DNA from 3 places in the Paenibacillus sp. CH40 genome. Region 3 is predicted to be linked to each of the others. Evidence: riboswitches for the same ligand, from Rfam matches in the RefSeq annotation. Region 3 holds a riboswitch; each other region holds the start of a gene.
The links. Region 3 has a riboswitch for cyclic di-AMP ahead of NLX73_RS16505 (TrkH family potassium uptake protein). Riboswitches for the same ligand answer to the same signal wherever they lie in the genome.
Positions count from the first base shown of each region.

Region 1: another riboswitch for cyclic di-AMP. It lies ahead of NLX73_RS23780 (C40 family peptidase); the one in region 3 lies ahead of NLX73_RS16505 (TrkH family potassium uptake protein).
Region 2: another riboswitch for cyclic di-AMP. It lies ahead of NLX73_RS23270 (resuscitation-promoting factor); the one in region 3 lies ahead of NLX73_RS16505 (TrkH family potassium uptake protein).

Region 1 is NZ_JANAVQ010000013.1:43,781-48,725, reverse strand. Features, by position in the region: gene NLX73_RS23795 (hypothetical protein) at 44-337, shown strand; gene NLX73_RS23790 (4a-hydroxytetrahydrobiopterin dehydratase) at 455-754, shown strand; gene NLX73_RS23785 (GNAT family N-acetyltransferase) at 833-1,339, opposite strand; gene NLX73_RS23780 (C40 family peptidase) at 1,645-2,145, opposite strand; cyclic di-AMP (ydaO/yuaA leader) riboswitch at 2,151-2,288, opposite strand; gene NLX73_RS23775 (hypothetical protein) at 2,566-3,393, opposite strand; gene NLX73_RS23770 (M1 family metallopeptidase) at 3,405-4,945, opposite strand, start outside.
Region 2 is NZ_JANAVQ010000012.1:10,813-15,757, forward strand. Features, by position in the region: gene NLX73_RS23260 (HD domain-containing protein) at 1-1,142, shown strand, start outside; gene NLX73_RS23265 (TatD family hydrolase) at 1,185-1,955, shown strand; cyclic di-AMP (ydaO/yuaA leader) riboswitch at 2,157-2,439, shown strand; gene NLX73_RS23270 (resuscitation-promoting factor) at 2,711-3,859, shown strand; gene rnmV (ribonuclease M5) at 4,006-4,551, shown strand; gene rsmA (16S rRNA (adenine(1518)-N(6)/adenine(1519)-N(6))-dimethyltransferase RsmA) at 4,559-4,945, shown strand, end outside.
Region 3 is NZ_JANAVQ010000005.1:125,673-130,617, forward strand. Features, by position in the region: gene uvrC (excinuclease ABC subunit UvrC) at 1-615, shown strand, start outside; gene NLX73_RS16500 (CPBP family intramembrane glutamic endopeptidase) at 584-2,314, opposite strand; cyclic di-AMP (ydaO/yuaA leader) riboswitch at 2,576-2,728, shown strand; gene NLX73_RS16505 (TrkH family potassium uptake protein) at 3,138-4,478, shown strand; gene NLX73_RS16510 (potassium channel family protein) at 4,671-4,945, shown strand, end outside.

The DNA.
Region 1 (4,945 bases), on a different contig from region 3:
AGGTGATTATGTATTGAATAGCGAAACCATTGGAGGAAATGGCATGGGAGTAAAGCATGGGCGTGAGTATGAACAAATTTTGAACGATTTGACAGAGGCTGTGGGGCGCATCCCAGATAGCTATGAATTTTTTGAGATGGAAGCAGAAGATTGGGACAGGCTGGACCCGGCGGGACGTCAGGAAGTCAATGAAGCTTTGGCAGAAGACTTATTTTATGCACTGGGTACAGAGCCCACAATCACTGTAGGGAGTAGCGTTGTGATCTATGAGCCGGAGCAGCATCGCATCTATGTACTTATTGGGGACGAGGAGCTGACGTCAGTCCCTTTGATTTGAGGTCCGTCTTATGGATTTATCAACGGGGCCGTGGTAATATGTACACCAATATATCGTAGTTTTGGCCGTATTTAAGCGGTCGAAAGGCTTCCGTATAAACGGGGAGGAGTTCGTAACATGCCTTTTACACAAGAAGAGATTGAAGCACATCTGGAGAAACTGGAGGGCTGGGAACTGGAAGAAGGACGTTGGATCGTTCGAAAATATAATTTTTCCAGTTTTATGAAAGGGATTGCATTCGTGGATGAAGTTGCCGCTATATCTGAAGCATTCAATCATCATCCATTTATTACGATTGATTATAAGACCGTGACTCTGCGTTTGACCTCTTGGGACGACGGCGGTATTATGGCCGTGGATATTAAGGAAGCCCAACAATATAATGAAGCTTTTGAAAAAATGCGCAGCAGTCATTGAGCTTGTAATGATCTGTCGTATGATGATAAAAGCGCCTTCGCTATACAACATCGTGGTTGTATGCCGAAGGCGCTTTTATCATAGAATCTGGGTTGGGTGCTCGGGACGATATACCATACAATAAAATGGTTTTTTGCCATCAGGAGTCTGGCGTTCATAGGTATCTGTAAGCTCAAATCCAGCCGCCTTGTAGGCCCGGATAGCGCGCCCATTCCAAGTGAGCACCTCTAAATCAATTTCATTCTTCGGGTTGCGTCGTTGAGCTTCCTCTGCAATGGCACGGACAAAATCAGAGCCTTTGCCATGTCCGCACCTGTCAGGATGCATTCCAAGACCTAGCCGGGTCACACCGATCATAGGAAAATATTGAGCAAATCCTGTTAGCTTGTTCTCTTCATCCAGTACGGCAACATATTGCTCTTGGCGAAGCGTGGGACTTCCAAATTCGACTTCAAGCGCCTTCATTTGTTCCCAGGGGAGCCAACCGTATATGTTATAAGGTGGATCATAGTGCCACTCACAGATTGCAGCCGCTTGATGCTCGTCCATCGGTACGATCCGATAGTTGGATATTAAGGCCGGCATGTGTTCCATCCTCCTTTTACACAGGTACTTCAATCATTAACAACAGATTGTAGACAAGTTGCAGAGGAATGGCAAGCGTGTTTATTTCATACCTAAGTCGGGTATACATTCAATAAGAAGGAATTACTGCTCATATGCTCCCCCAGCGGTGACGGTAAAACCGACGATGTTCGCTACAATTGAAACCTTTTGAGGTCTCAGTTCGTCAGTAAAGATAATAATTGCTGATGTTGTGGACATAAAAAACCGCAATTCGATTCCGGCCAGAATCAAATTGCGGCTAGGGTTAGCTTGCTGTGCGTTAGTTATTCTACGTTATCGTCATCAGGAATGTCTGAAGCTACAGAATGGTAAGCGTCTGTGCTCATAATTCTTTTTGCACCGACATAGCGGTTAGCGTAATAATTTTCGTTCAGTGAGCTAACTACTACACCACGTGAAGTCGAGGAGTGGGCAAATTTCCCTTCACCTACGAAGATACCTACATGGGAAATGCCTCTTCCTGTGGTGTTGAAGAACACCAGGTCCCCAGGTCTCATTTCATCGCGGGATACAGAAGATCCCATTTTGAATTGTGATCCAGATTGATGCGGAAGTTTAATTCCCAGTTTGTTGTATACGTACATTGTGAAGCCGGAGCAATCGAATCCCTCGAGTGTAGTGCCTCCGCTTCTGTAGTTCGTTCCTTTGGCATCTTGGATGACCTGGTCCATCTTAGAGTCTGCATATGCACTGCCGCCACCGAATGTAAAAGATGTAAAGGCAATGGCAAGACCCATAGCTGCGATCGTTAGCTTCTTCTTCAAAAAAAATATACCCCTTCCAATGCCTGCGAGGTTAGCTTAAGGATTCGGTAGAAGGTTCCCCTATGACCACTCTGTTGCGAGATCAATTCACCCAAACTGGTTCCCCCGCTTCCTAGGTGCCAGGAATTAGGCTTAACTTAAGATGTGCACCTTGGAGAGCAGTATTCACAGAAACGTTATTTTTGAGATAAAGGTTACAATAAAGATTACAAAGTTGTTACTATCAGTTCACTGCGATTATTGTAACAAAGACGGCTGGCTTTGGCAAATGTTTCATTGCAAAAAGTTACAAAAAAAATCTGCTCCTAATGTCCCAGGAACAGATCTTGTTAACAGTATTCAGTTATGTGTCGTTTGCGCGGGTATGAATCAAGGTTTTTCGACAGACGGAAATGAAGTAAAAAAACATAAAGGCAGGGCTTAGCTTCTACTAGAGATATCGGTATGCCATAGTCTGTACTGCGAACTGATATGCCACAGCCTGACCAGACTAGTAACAAAATGATACGATTGCTGGAGAATGAGCGCCAGCATGCCAGTCCAAATCATCGCCACGGTGCCAAATAGACCGAAGACCAGCAGCACACAAGCACCGAGCAAAAGGGATATACCGACAGCTGGGAGGAGCTGGCGAAAGAAGGCGAGCAGGGACGATAGTATGGCGTGACCACCGACAGTACCCAGTTGCATATACAGGATGCACTGCCGAATGAACCATCCGTATGCCATCCATCCAATGACATAGGGCAATAAATGCAGCAGATAAGAGGAAGATTGAAGTGCTCCTGCTACAATAGGGTAGAGTCTCGGTACTACCCAAAAGGCGGGAAGCAGCAGCAGTCCCAACTCGATGGTGTAATACAACAGCGACGACATGCCATGGCGTTTCATACCCTTGAAAAAGGACAGGCTTTGCGGTTCAGTCGCATCGGTATGCAGACTTTGATATATTCCGGCTCTAATGAAGGGAGTGATCAGTATACGTAGTACAGTCGCCCCTAGTAGTATCCACAAATACACATGTACTTCCCGGCTGTCCATCAGAGCAATCTGACTCTCCATCCAAAATAAGGTCTGTCCCAGCTCGTTTTGACCCTGATCAGGATAACGGAGCAATAGCGGGATAACGGCAGACTGCACCAGCCGATAGAGAAACACCCCCCACAGTAGTCGATACAGAAATAAAATGATAACGATATAGAATCGTATGCGCACCAGCGCCCAGCCCTCTTTTATAACAGTCCGCATCTATAGACACCTCACCATGACAGACTTCCAAGCAGTGTCTCCAACAGCTTGGTTACACTTACACTCCAACGGGTTTGTTGCTTTTCGTCCAATTCGGCTTTTAGGCTATTGTTAATATGCTTGTTCTCCAGTGCAATGGTATATAGGGGATCAAGGGTTACATAGGAAACGGGAGAAGTACTTTTGATCCGAAAAGTTGTGCTTTTGCCCGCGCCGTCCCAAGCCTTGAATATCGTGGTACCATCCTTGAAGGTAAATTGGACAGGGATCTTGGGATAATCCGCCCCTTTTTTGCTGACCGTCACGACTGCTTCATATCCATTCTCCAGCTTGTGGTTTGTGATGTGATCCACTGAAAAGTCCGCCATCTGGCCGTCATATACATACTGTTCAAAATAGTGGCTCCATGAGCGTCCGGTGACTCTCTCCACGATACGTTGAAAATCCAGTGAGGACGGATGCTTAAATCGGTACGTCTGGACGTAGGTCCGCATAATGCGATCCATTTTTTTCATACCCACCTGACGTTCAATGCCCCGTAGTACCAGCTTGCCTCGAGAGTAGGCATTTTGCGCGTACTCAGCAGCTGAGCCGTACTTCCATGACTCACGGTTTAGCGGCTGTGGGGAGGCTACCTGTCCCGATTGTAATGGCAAGTTAGGGGTAAGCCCATATTCTTGCTCCATAAGCCGCTCCTCTGCATAGGAGGTGAAGCCTTCATCCAGCCACGGCTCCTCAAATTCATTATTGGCTACCATTCCGTAGAAATATTGATGTCCAATCTCATGAACTAATGTCCGTTCCAGACTATAGCCAGGATTCAGATTACCCGCAGCAGCGGCCGTGATGAGTGTCGGATACTCCATACCGCCGGCTCCATTGCCTGATTTGGGTGGAACCACGATGGATAGGGTGGAATATGGATAAGGCCCGTACCATTTGCTGTAGTACGAAAGGGCGGCCTTTGCTGCGCTCATATAGCGCCCTTTGAGCTCCTTGTGCGACGGGTCAAGGTAGAGCTTGATTTTGACACCAGGGACTTCAGCAGAAGAAAAGGGTTCTTCTACGGTTACAAAGTTGGGTGAAGCGGACCAGGCAAAATCGTGTACATCATCGGCATAAAATTGATATATTTTTTGGCCGTTCTGTCGGACGGCACCACGGGTGGGAAATCCGGTCGCTGCTACGATATGAGTTTCAGGCACCCGAATCCGTACGCTGTAAATTCCAAAATCGGCATAAAACTCGGAGTTACCATGATACTGGTGGAGGTTCCAGCCCTCCTCGGCGCGTCCACGCTGTCCTGCAGTCTCGTAGACGCTGAGCTTCGGGAACCACTGTCCTGCCATTACAAAATCATCTGTCGCGCCCATACGAGCGAAGATGGCGGGCAGTTTTACCTCAAACTTCATATATAATGTGATTTCTTCGCCACCTCGTACCGGCTTGGGTAGACGCACCTTCACGAGCGAACGGTCGCCTGCGTTACCGTCATCTGGCTGCACATATTGGATGCGGTGCATGAGAGATAAGCCGTCTTCTGTTTTTAGTT
Region 2 (4,945 bases), on a different contig from region 3:
ATCTTACGTTTCATGGAGCGGAGCATAGCCGGTTTTCACACTCATTGGGCGTATATGAGATTACGAGAAGTATTATTTCTCAATTTGAACGTGGAGATTTCCCGGATTGGCCGAAGGAGGAAAGACTGGTTGCTCTGTGTGCAGCTCTATTGCATGATGTGGGGCACGGCCCATTTTCTCATTCAATTGAGGAAGCCTTTCATATGAACCATGAGGATTGGACATGCCGCATTGTACTGGGAGACACGAAGATCAACGCCGTGCTACGGCAAGTCGACGAGAAGCTTCCACAAAAGGTGGCTGCGGTTATAGCCAAAACGTATGATAAACCGATTGTTGTCAACCTGGTAACCAGTCCGCTAGATGCCGATCGTATGGATTATTTGTTGCGGGATGCTCACTCGACAGGTGTCAACTACGGCACGATTGATTTGGATCGTATTTTACGACTGCTGCGTCCTCATAATGGGAGAATTGTTGTGAAGGAATCAGGTATGCATGCAGTAGAAGATTATTTAATGTCACGCTACCAGATGTATTGGCAAATTTATTTTCATCCTGTAACACGCAGCTCGGAAATCCTTTTACGTAAAATTTTCAAGCGAGCAAAGGAATTGTTTAAAAACGGATATGAGTTTGGATTTCTGCTGGACCCGTTGCCGGATCTGTTGAAAGGAGATCTTACAGTAGAGCAATATCTGATGCTTGACGAGTCATTAATCCAGACCGTATTTAGCCAGTGGAAACGAGAAAAGGACGAGATTTTAAGTGATTTGAGCAGCCGGTTTATGGACCGTAGATTGTATAAATATGTAGAGATTGAAAATATGGATACAGATACCATTGACAGTATTCGAGAAGCTTTGAAAGAGGCCGGTTTGCACCCTGAATATGATTTTGAAATTGATTTTCCGACAGATCTTCCTTATGATGTGTTTCGGCAGGGTGGCTCGACGGACAACCAGATTTTGCTGCTTGGACGTCAGGGCGAGGTGAGTGAAATATCCGAAGTTTCGGAAATTGTGCGCTCAATAAGTGGTATTCACCGAGGGAAATATCATATGTATTTTCCCCAGAATAAATTGAACGCGGTAAAAGACAGGCTTCCTGCCGAAATAAGGAATTATTTTGTCAAAGAATAGACAACTATATAGAAATGTAAGTAAAAAAAGGAGATGTAAACCTTGGATTTATTCGACACTCATACTCACTTGGATGCGCCACAATTTGACGAAGATCGTGAAGAAGTTATAGCACGTGCTGTCGAATCAGGAGTAACGCGGATGATCAATATCGGATTTAATCGTGAGACCATTCCATCCACCATGAAATTGGCCGAGACGTATGATTTTATTTATGCGGCAGTTGGATGGCACCCACAGGATGCTATTACAATGCAGGAGGGCGATCTAGAATGGATTGCATCGTTATGCAGTCATAAAAAGGTTGTAGCCATCGGGGAGATCGGTCTGGATTATTACTGGGATACATCACCGAAGGATGTGCAGCATCGGGTGTTTCGAAATCAAATTGGTCTGGCTCGTGAGCTCAAGATGCCCATTGTTATTCATAACCGGGATGCACATGAAGATATTGTTAAGATTTTGCGCGAGGAAAAAGCGAGTGAGATTGGTGGAGTCATGCACTCCTTTTCGGGTAGCTGGGAGACAGCCAAAATGGTGCTGGATATGGGATTTCACCTTTCCTTCGGTGGTCCAATAACGTTCAAAAATGCCAAGCAGCCAAAAGAGGTGCTCGCACAGGTGCCGCTGGACCGTCTGCTCATTGAAACTGATGCTCCCTATCTGACGCCTCATCCGTTTCGTGGGAAGCGAAATGAGTCTGCACAGGTGAGACTGGTAGCAGAGGCTGCAGCCCAAATCAAAGGGATTACAGTGGAGGAAGTAGTGTCAATAACGACCCGAAATGCCCTGGAACGATTTTACATTCAATGAAAAAGTGAAGAAATCGATCAAAATAAAGAGATAGACGAAGCTAATCATGAATTTGTTGCAGGAAACTCGAGAATATTACAATATTTTAACCGAATATTTTAAAAAATGTACTTGAAACCTGCTTTACAACATGCATAGAAACAGGATATCATCTTTTCAGTGAATTGTTGTTTGAATGTAAACATCAACAAGTCATTTCATGAACCAGTCTCGCTGAGTCCCTTTTACAGGGAACGGGGGAACCGATATGGCTTACAGTACGTCCGGCGTATGTGCAAGAAGGGAACGTCTCTTCCGCCAGCCGGCTCGACCTAAATTCTTTTCCCGGATGGGATTGAACAGGTGGAGGAGCCGTATTTCGATTTCTTTCTGGGTCTTCGGGGTGAATGTGAAGGCGACCGCCATGAGCGGTTGACCCAAGCTAGGGCGACTCTCTACGTCCGAACCCGACAGCTAACCCCGTAAGCGTAACAAGAGAGAAGCCATCTCGTGCATGAGTTTTCCCGCATATTCACACATGCCGGAAGCCACGAAAGAGCTCTCTAGTCTCTTTCTCTGGCTTTTTTTGTTGTGAATAAAAGAAAATCTGTCATCATACTGTGGTTAAACAGGGGAGGACAGCATGCCGCGAAGACGGGTACATGGTGCAGGACAGTCGTAGTTTGGGCTTGTCTTGTAGAAAATCTGTTATAGTCACGTCAAATCTCAACTATGTCTTACTCCAGACGGCGGGCTATGTAAGGAGGACGGAGGAAATGGGCATTTTCCAAAAAAAGGATACCCATGAGTCACGCTCATCCAGCATGTCTTACGTATTGCGTTGGAAGCAAGAGAATGTGCGCCAGGCTGCTTTGGTTGCTATTTTTCTAATCGCGCTAACGATTATGATTTCAATTCTGATGTACACGCAATCTAAAAAACAAGTCTTTTTTGTCATCGATGGCAAGGCGTCTGCGGTAGAAACCCGGGAATCCATGCTTCAAGATTTGCTGAGCGAGCATTCCATTTCACTTCAGCCGCATGATACAGTTTCCATGCCGCTAAATGGAGCAATACAGGATGGCGATCGCGTAGTCATTAAACGTGCCAATCAGGTTAAAGTATCTTCAGGCAATGAGACGAAAAAGCTGTACACAACAGAAAATACAGTAGAAGGTGCCATTCGTACCTCGGGCTATAAATTATCATCAACGGATAAAGTTTATCCTGCGTTGGATGCCTCTGTTTCGTCTAACATGGACATAAAAATCGTCCGTGTGAAGAAACAGCAGGTCGAACAGAAAAAACAGGTGCCTTATCAGGTCATCAAAACGGCCGATCCGAGTCTTTATAAAGGCGATAATCGGGTCATTCAAAGCGGCAAATCGGGTGTGGTCGTCCAGCACGTTCAAAAGGTATATCATGATGGAAAGTTGGTATCCAAACAGCTGGTTAACAAGGAAGTTGCACAGAACCGTGTGGATAAAGTCATTGCGGTAGGAACGAAGAAAAAACCGGTCGTTCTTGCTGCTTCCGTCGGTCCCAATGATGCGGTTAAGGCAACAACGGTTAGTTCGGGCAGTGCTGTCCGTAAAGCAGGCGTAAATTTTAAATATAGCAAAGTTTTACAAAATGTCTCCATGACGGCGTATTCCTCACAGGAGCCAGGTATCGGTACACGTACTGCATCCGGCGCACGTGTCACGGAAGGACGCACCATCGCGGTCGATCCGAGTATAATTCCAATCGGCTGGTGGGTGTACATCGAAGGGGTGGGCTTCCGTCGTGCGGAGGATACCGGTGGCGCGATTAAAGGCCACAAAATCGATGTGTATTATGAGAGTTTGAGCCGAGCCAACCAATTTGGTCGTAAGCACGGTAAAACCGTATATGTTATCGGACCGGTAAAGCCTGAAATCAACTAAAACAGGTTGTGTATGTTGAGGGCAATGCGATAGTATTAACAACATAGTTATGCCATGCTAAGAAGAGGATATCCTCTTCTTATTTTGTTTTCAAAAGCAGGGAAAGATAAATATAGCTTGCTGTGTAGCAGTGGAGGGAAACGCAAATGATCAAGGAAGTGATCGTGGTAGAGGGCCGGGATGATACGGTGGCCATTCGCCGCGCTGTTGAAGCGGATACGATAGAAACTGGCGGCTCCGCCATTAATAAAATGACGCTGCGTAAAATTGCATTGGCGCAGGAGCGGCGGGGGGTCATCATTTTAACCGATCCCGATCATGCAGGGGAGCGCATCCGTAAGATTATCGCTTCCAAGGTACCCGGCTGCAAGCAGGCCTTTATACCCGAGGCAGAAGCGACGCGTAAAGGAGATATTGGCGTGGAGAATGCCTCACCAGAAGCGATCAGACACGCTCTTGCACGGGTCCATACGACAGTGGAAGGCGCCGACCCGCTGATTGAGTGGGCGGACCTGATTGATGCTGGACTCATCACCCATCCCAATGCTGCTGCACGCCGTATGGCCTTAGGGAATGTGCTGGGTATTGGTTATTGTAACGGAAAGCAGCTACATAAACGGCTCTCTGTATTTCAGATCAGCCGCGAGGAATTTGCCGGGGCGCTGGCACAAATTGAAAGTGAAGGATTGTGATGTCCGTATGACAGGGATTCAAGATATAGCAACACCGCGGCGTACGAAGGAAATTATTCAACGGCACGGTTTTTCGTTCAAAAAGAGTTTGGGACAAAATTTCCTGATTGATCAAAATATTCTCAATAAGATTGTAAATGCTGCTGGATTGGATGAGACGAAGGGTGCACTTGAGATCGGTCCTGGGATTGGCGCTTTGACCGAGAAGCTGGCTCAATCGGCCAAGGCAGTTACCGCTGTCGAGATTGACCAGCGGCTGCTGCCAATTCTCGAAGAGGTGTTGGCCCCTTACGAGCATGTGAAGGTACGTCATGGAGACGTGCTGAAGCTGGATTTGCGAGAGGTGTTCGCAGCCGATTTTGCAGACGTGAGTAAAGTAAGTGTCGTGGCTAAT
Region 3 (4,945 bases):
CAGGGTTCCGATCCAGTCTCCGCCATGATCGTGTTTATTGATGGCAAGCCTGCCAAGAAGGAGTATCGAAAATATAAAATCCGTTCTGTGCAGGGACCCGATGATTATGAAACAATGCGTGAGGTTATCCGACGTAGATATGAACGTGTGCTTAAGGAAAATTTGGAACGTCCCGACTTGATCGTTGTCGATGGTGGACGTGGACAAATTAAGGCGGCGACCGATGTATTGCAAAATGAGCTGGGTTTGTTCATTCCTGTGTGTGGACTGGTGAAGGATGCCAAACATAGAACTTCCCAACTATTAGTGGGAGAGTCCTCTGAGGCCGTGACACTTGCACGCAATAGCGAAGAATTTTATCTACTGCAACGGATTCAGGACGAGGTTCACCGTTTTGCCATCACGTTCCACCGCGAGCAACGCGGCAAATCTATGGTAACTTCCCGGCTGGACTCTATTCCAGGCATCGGCGAGAAACGGCGTAAGTTACTGCTTAAGCATTTTGGATCGCTCAAAAAAATAAGAGAGGCCAGTGTCGAAGACTTCCGGCCTCTCTCTATTGGGGATAAGCTTGCGCGTCAGATTATAGCTGCCCTTCGGGAGGAGGAGTCGTAGAATACGGCTCCTCTTTTTTTATAGGTTCAAACATAATTCGATTTGGCTTTTTAGGACTAAACCAATAAATGATGTAACCCACGATGGCTGGAAGTAAGATCCAGAATAGACCAGCGCTCACATTCACAGTGTCTCCCAGACTCATCACACTAAGTCCCATTAGAATGCTGTCAAAAATAACGTGGCTGAACATGGCGGCAATAAAGCCGTAACGCAGGAACACAAAACTGAACAGCAAACCAAGAAAAGTCAGCTCAATAGGTCTGGAAATCACCGGATAGATCGGATAAAGCGTATGTCCCAGTGCCCAAATCAGCGTGGTGATCAGACACGCAACAAAAGTGTTTTTCACTATTTTTTTGACCATCGGAATACCAAACAGACGGTAGACAGTCTCTTCTCCAATACCTGCCATCCAGGCCATAATCGGCAGTAGCCATGGATAAGCCATATTGTAAGGGGATTGCGTGGCATCTGTGGTGGAAAATGTATTAAATGTGCGCTCCAGTATAAAGAATAAGATGGATTGTACCCCGAGTAAAATAAAGGCCCACAAGTAGCCAACATACATACTGCGAAGCACATACAGCCCGTAGCCCGGCTCTTTTGCACGCGGCCATGCATTCAGTCCAACCTGACGCATAAGCCCGTCACCGCCGACCAAGGAGAAGTAGAGCGCTACAGCCATGAAAAAGGTAACACCAATCTGGAAAACCATAAGAAATATAAGCATGCCCTTACCGCCTGCTTCTGCTTGCAATAAAGGCAGCATGTTCATGGTCCCAGCTATACTAGCAATAAAGTATATAACGGACAGAACAATGCCACGAACAAATGAAGTATGTCGTCGGGTGAGTGACGCATACACAATGGCAAGTACACCCAGCACAAAGCTAAATAGGGCATAACCCGCATAGGTCATCCAATTCGCCCAAAATGTTTGCTTTTCGATATAATCGGTATAGGACGACGGGGCCGAAAAGCTTTGGGTGAAGGAGCGAACATCACCGTCTTCAAAAGTAAAAGCCAGTGTAAGTACCGAGGCGCCGATTTTTTTATCGTCTACGGTATACTTTAATCCGCCTTCTTGTTCAGTGGTCGCAAGCTTCAAATCCGACGGCTTAAAGCCAAAGCGCTTGACCCATACTGCGGCCGCCTGCTCCTTGGCTTCGAGGGTCATGCCGTCCTCAGCCACACGTACAAGCCTATTACGTGCTTGTTCATCCGTAGAAATATCAGCCTGTGTGTAATTGGTATTGGAGGTGATCCGTTTAAAGCTAACGACCTTGCCAGTGGATAAATCCACATGAATTTGCAGTTTACTCTTCGCTGAGGATTCAGGCAGATCGACCCGAAAGGTTTCGTAAGGGTAACTCTTTTTCCATGTACGGTCGTACTGTTGAAGCAGTTTTTCTCTAGATAAATAACCGTACAAATCTGTTTCGGCCTGATAGGTCACGACGGGCTCCTCAGGCTGTGATTCAGTATAGCCCAGCTCGGAGCGGGCGAAGTCCAATGCGTGTATGACCGCTTCTTGTTTGCTGATGACCTTTGCGTTCATTACTGATTCTGGACTCGGATTGCTAAGCGAGGGAATAAGCAATTGAAAGATAAAAAAGCAAATCAGGCCAATCCCGCCCAGCAAGCCTAATTTTTTGAAGTTGGCCGTGAGCACGACCGGTTTCCCGATAGGATTCATGAGTTTCCTCCTTAATCTGTAAATAAGAACATCCATTAAAGATATCATACTGCACAGGTTCCCGCCAACAGACCAGCGATATTCATGAAAATAGAGTGAAAGCACTTTAAAGTTCCAATAAAATTAGATAAGCTGCGATTAAACGATGCCCATTCGCAAAATAAAGCCAATTTCACGTTTTTTCGGCGAAATTGGTTTTGTGATCTGGATATAGAAGGATTATAATCTTGAGGCAATGCCTATGAAATACATAGGTAATGATATACAGTTGAGCCGAATTTCTATGGGAAAACGGGGGAACCATGTTACTGGGGTGAATTTTACAACCGATCCTGCTGGATCGGAAGTGTAAATAGGGCATACTGTGCTGCCCGAATCCGTCAGCTAACCTCGTAGGCTATGAGCAGGAACCAAGTCAGGCACTCGGTTTTCCGGTGTCTTTTTTTGTGCGTATAAAAGTGTTTGGATTGGTTAGACCGCTGCGGGTGCAGATTATTCTTCCGATTGCTGTTATCCCCGGATTTTTTTATTGTATACCCCCTCTAATGGTTAAAATCCGGAGATAAAGGCAAACGCTTCGCTTCTTCAGAACAATTCTGCCCCCTTCGCTACTGCCCGCCAATAGCACAGGGGGCCGAGTAGTGCTTGACATGCATTCTTCCTGTATTCAGGGAATGCTAATTATAGTTAACTAAGGTTTGGAAAAATCAAAAAATTCAGGGGCAACGACGATCGAAAGATCAAATGGAACGCGTAGCGAGCTTACACCGTATTAAATCACTGTTTTTATAGTTTTAAGGATTAGGAGAGAAGTGATGAATAGATGAATCCCAATGCAAGCTGGCTTCGGCTTTCTCCACCGCAGATATTCGTTGCGGGCTTTGCCATTATCATTCTAATAGGTAGCTTATTGTTAATGCTGCCGATCTCCAATACAACAGGAAAGCCACTTGCGTTTATAGACGCTTTGTTTACTGCCGCCTCTGCGACCTGTGTAACCGGGCTTGTCGTAAAGGATACCGGCCTCTTTTTTACCACTTTTGGTCAAGTTGTCATCGTTGCGCTGATCCAGATCGGCGGTCTTGGCTTTATGACCATGGCTACCTTGATTGCACTGGTGTTCAAGCGTCGGATTTCCTTGCGGGAGCGTCTCATCTTGCAGGAAGCGATGAATCAGACTTCTGTAGAGGGAATTGTCGGGTTAATCCGTAAGGTATTACTGTACTCACTGGTTATTGAAGGCGTATGCGCTACGATATTCTCGGTTCGCTGGTCCTTTGATATGCCCGTAGGCAGGGCGATTTATTTTGGAATCTGGCATGCCATCTCCATGTTTAACAATGCTGGTTTTGATTTATTCGGTGAATTTCGCAGCTTGACAGGTTATGTATATGATCCGATTGTTAATTTTACCGCAATGTTTCTAATTATTTCTGGCGGCATTGGTTTTGTAGTGATGTCAGACTTGGCAGAATATCGCAAGCGCAAGAGACTGTCCTTGCATACCAAGGTGGTACTCAGCATGACGGGCGCTATGATTGTAGTCGGCACGCTCGTGATTTTTGTATTTGAGTTTACGAATCCGAAGACTCTCGGCTCGCTTGATTGGGGTGGTAAACTGCTGGGATCTTTATTCCAGTCCGTTACCCCCCGTACCGCAGGTGCCAATACGCTGGACATTGCAGGCTTGCGGCAGGCTACGCAGTTTTTTATCATCATACTTATGTTTATCGGGGCTTCTCCTGGCTCCACTGGAGGCGGGATTAAGACCACAACATTCGCCCTGCTCATTGGAGCGGTGATTTCGATGCTGCGGGGGCGGGAAGATATTGTACTGTTCAAGTACCGACTTGCGCAGGGACGAATTTACAAGGCTTTGACCATTACACTGCTGGGGTTGCTGTTCGTGATCGGGGTGACCATGATTTTGTCGGCAACCGAAGATCATCATTTTCTGATGATCTTGTTTGAGACGGTGTCTGCGTTTGGTACGGTGGGGCTGTCGATGGGGCTTACACCTGATTTGACAGTCATAGGCAAGCTGGTGATTACCCTGACGATGTTTGCAGGTAGACTGGGGCCACTCACGCTAGCTTATGCACTGGGGCCGAAAAAGGGTAAAGAATTATATCGTCATCCGGAAGGCAAAATGATTATAGGATGAATCATTTCATATACATTTCGTTGGTTTAATCATTTCAGGATTTTGCAAAATTCGATACCAGTCGCTCCGAAGTCAAGATATAGACGAACTAAATCATTTCGATCTATATCTTCTTCATTGGAAGTCGCTTATGGGATTTTTGCAAAATCCTCATTTATGAAATTGATTCAGATAAGGAGTTTTCGAGTAGATATGAAAACGCAGCAGTTTGTAGTTATTGGCTTGGGGCGGTTTGGCTCAAGCCTGGCTTTGCAATTGGTGGATATGGGGTGCGAGGTGCTAGGCATTGACCGGAATGAGGATGTTGTGGACAGTATGAGTGAGATGTTGACACATACTGTCGTGGCGGACGCTACCGATGAAGACTCGTTGCGATCACTGGGCATCCGTAATTTCGATTGTGGCATTGTTGCTATTGGTGATGACATTCAGGTAAGCATCCTCACCGCCATTTTGCTGAAGGAGCT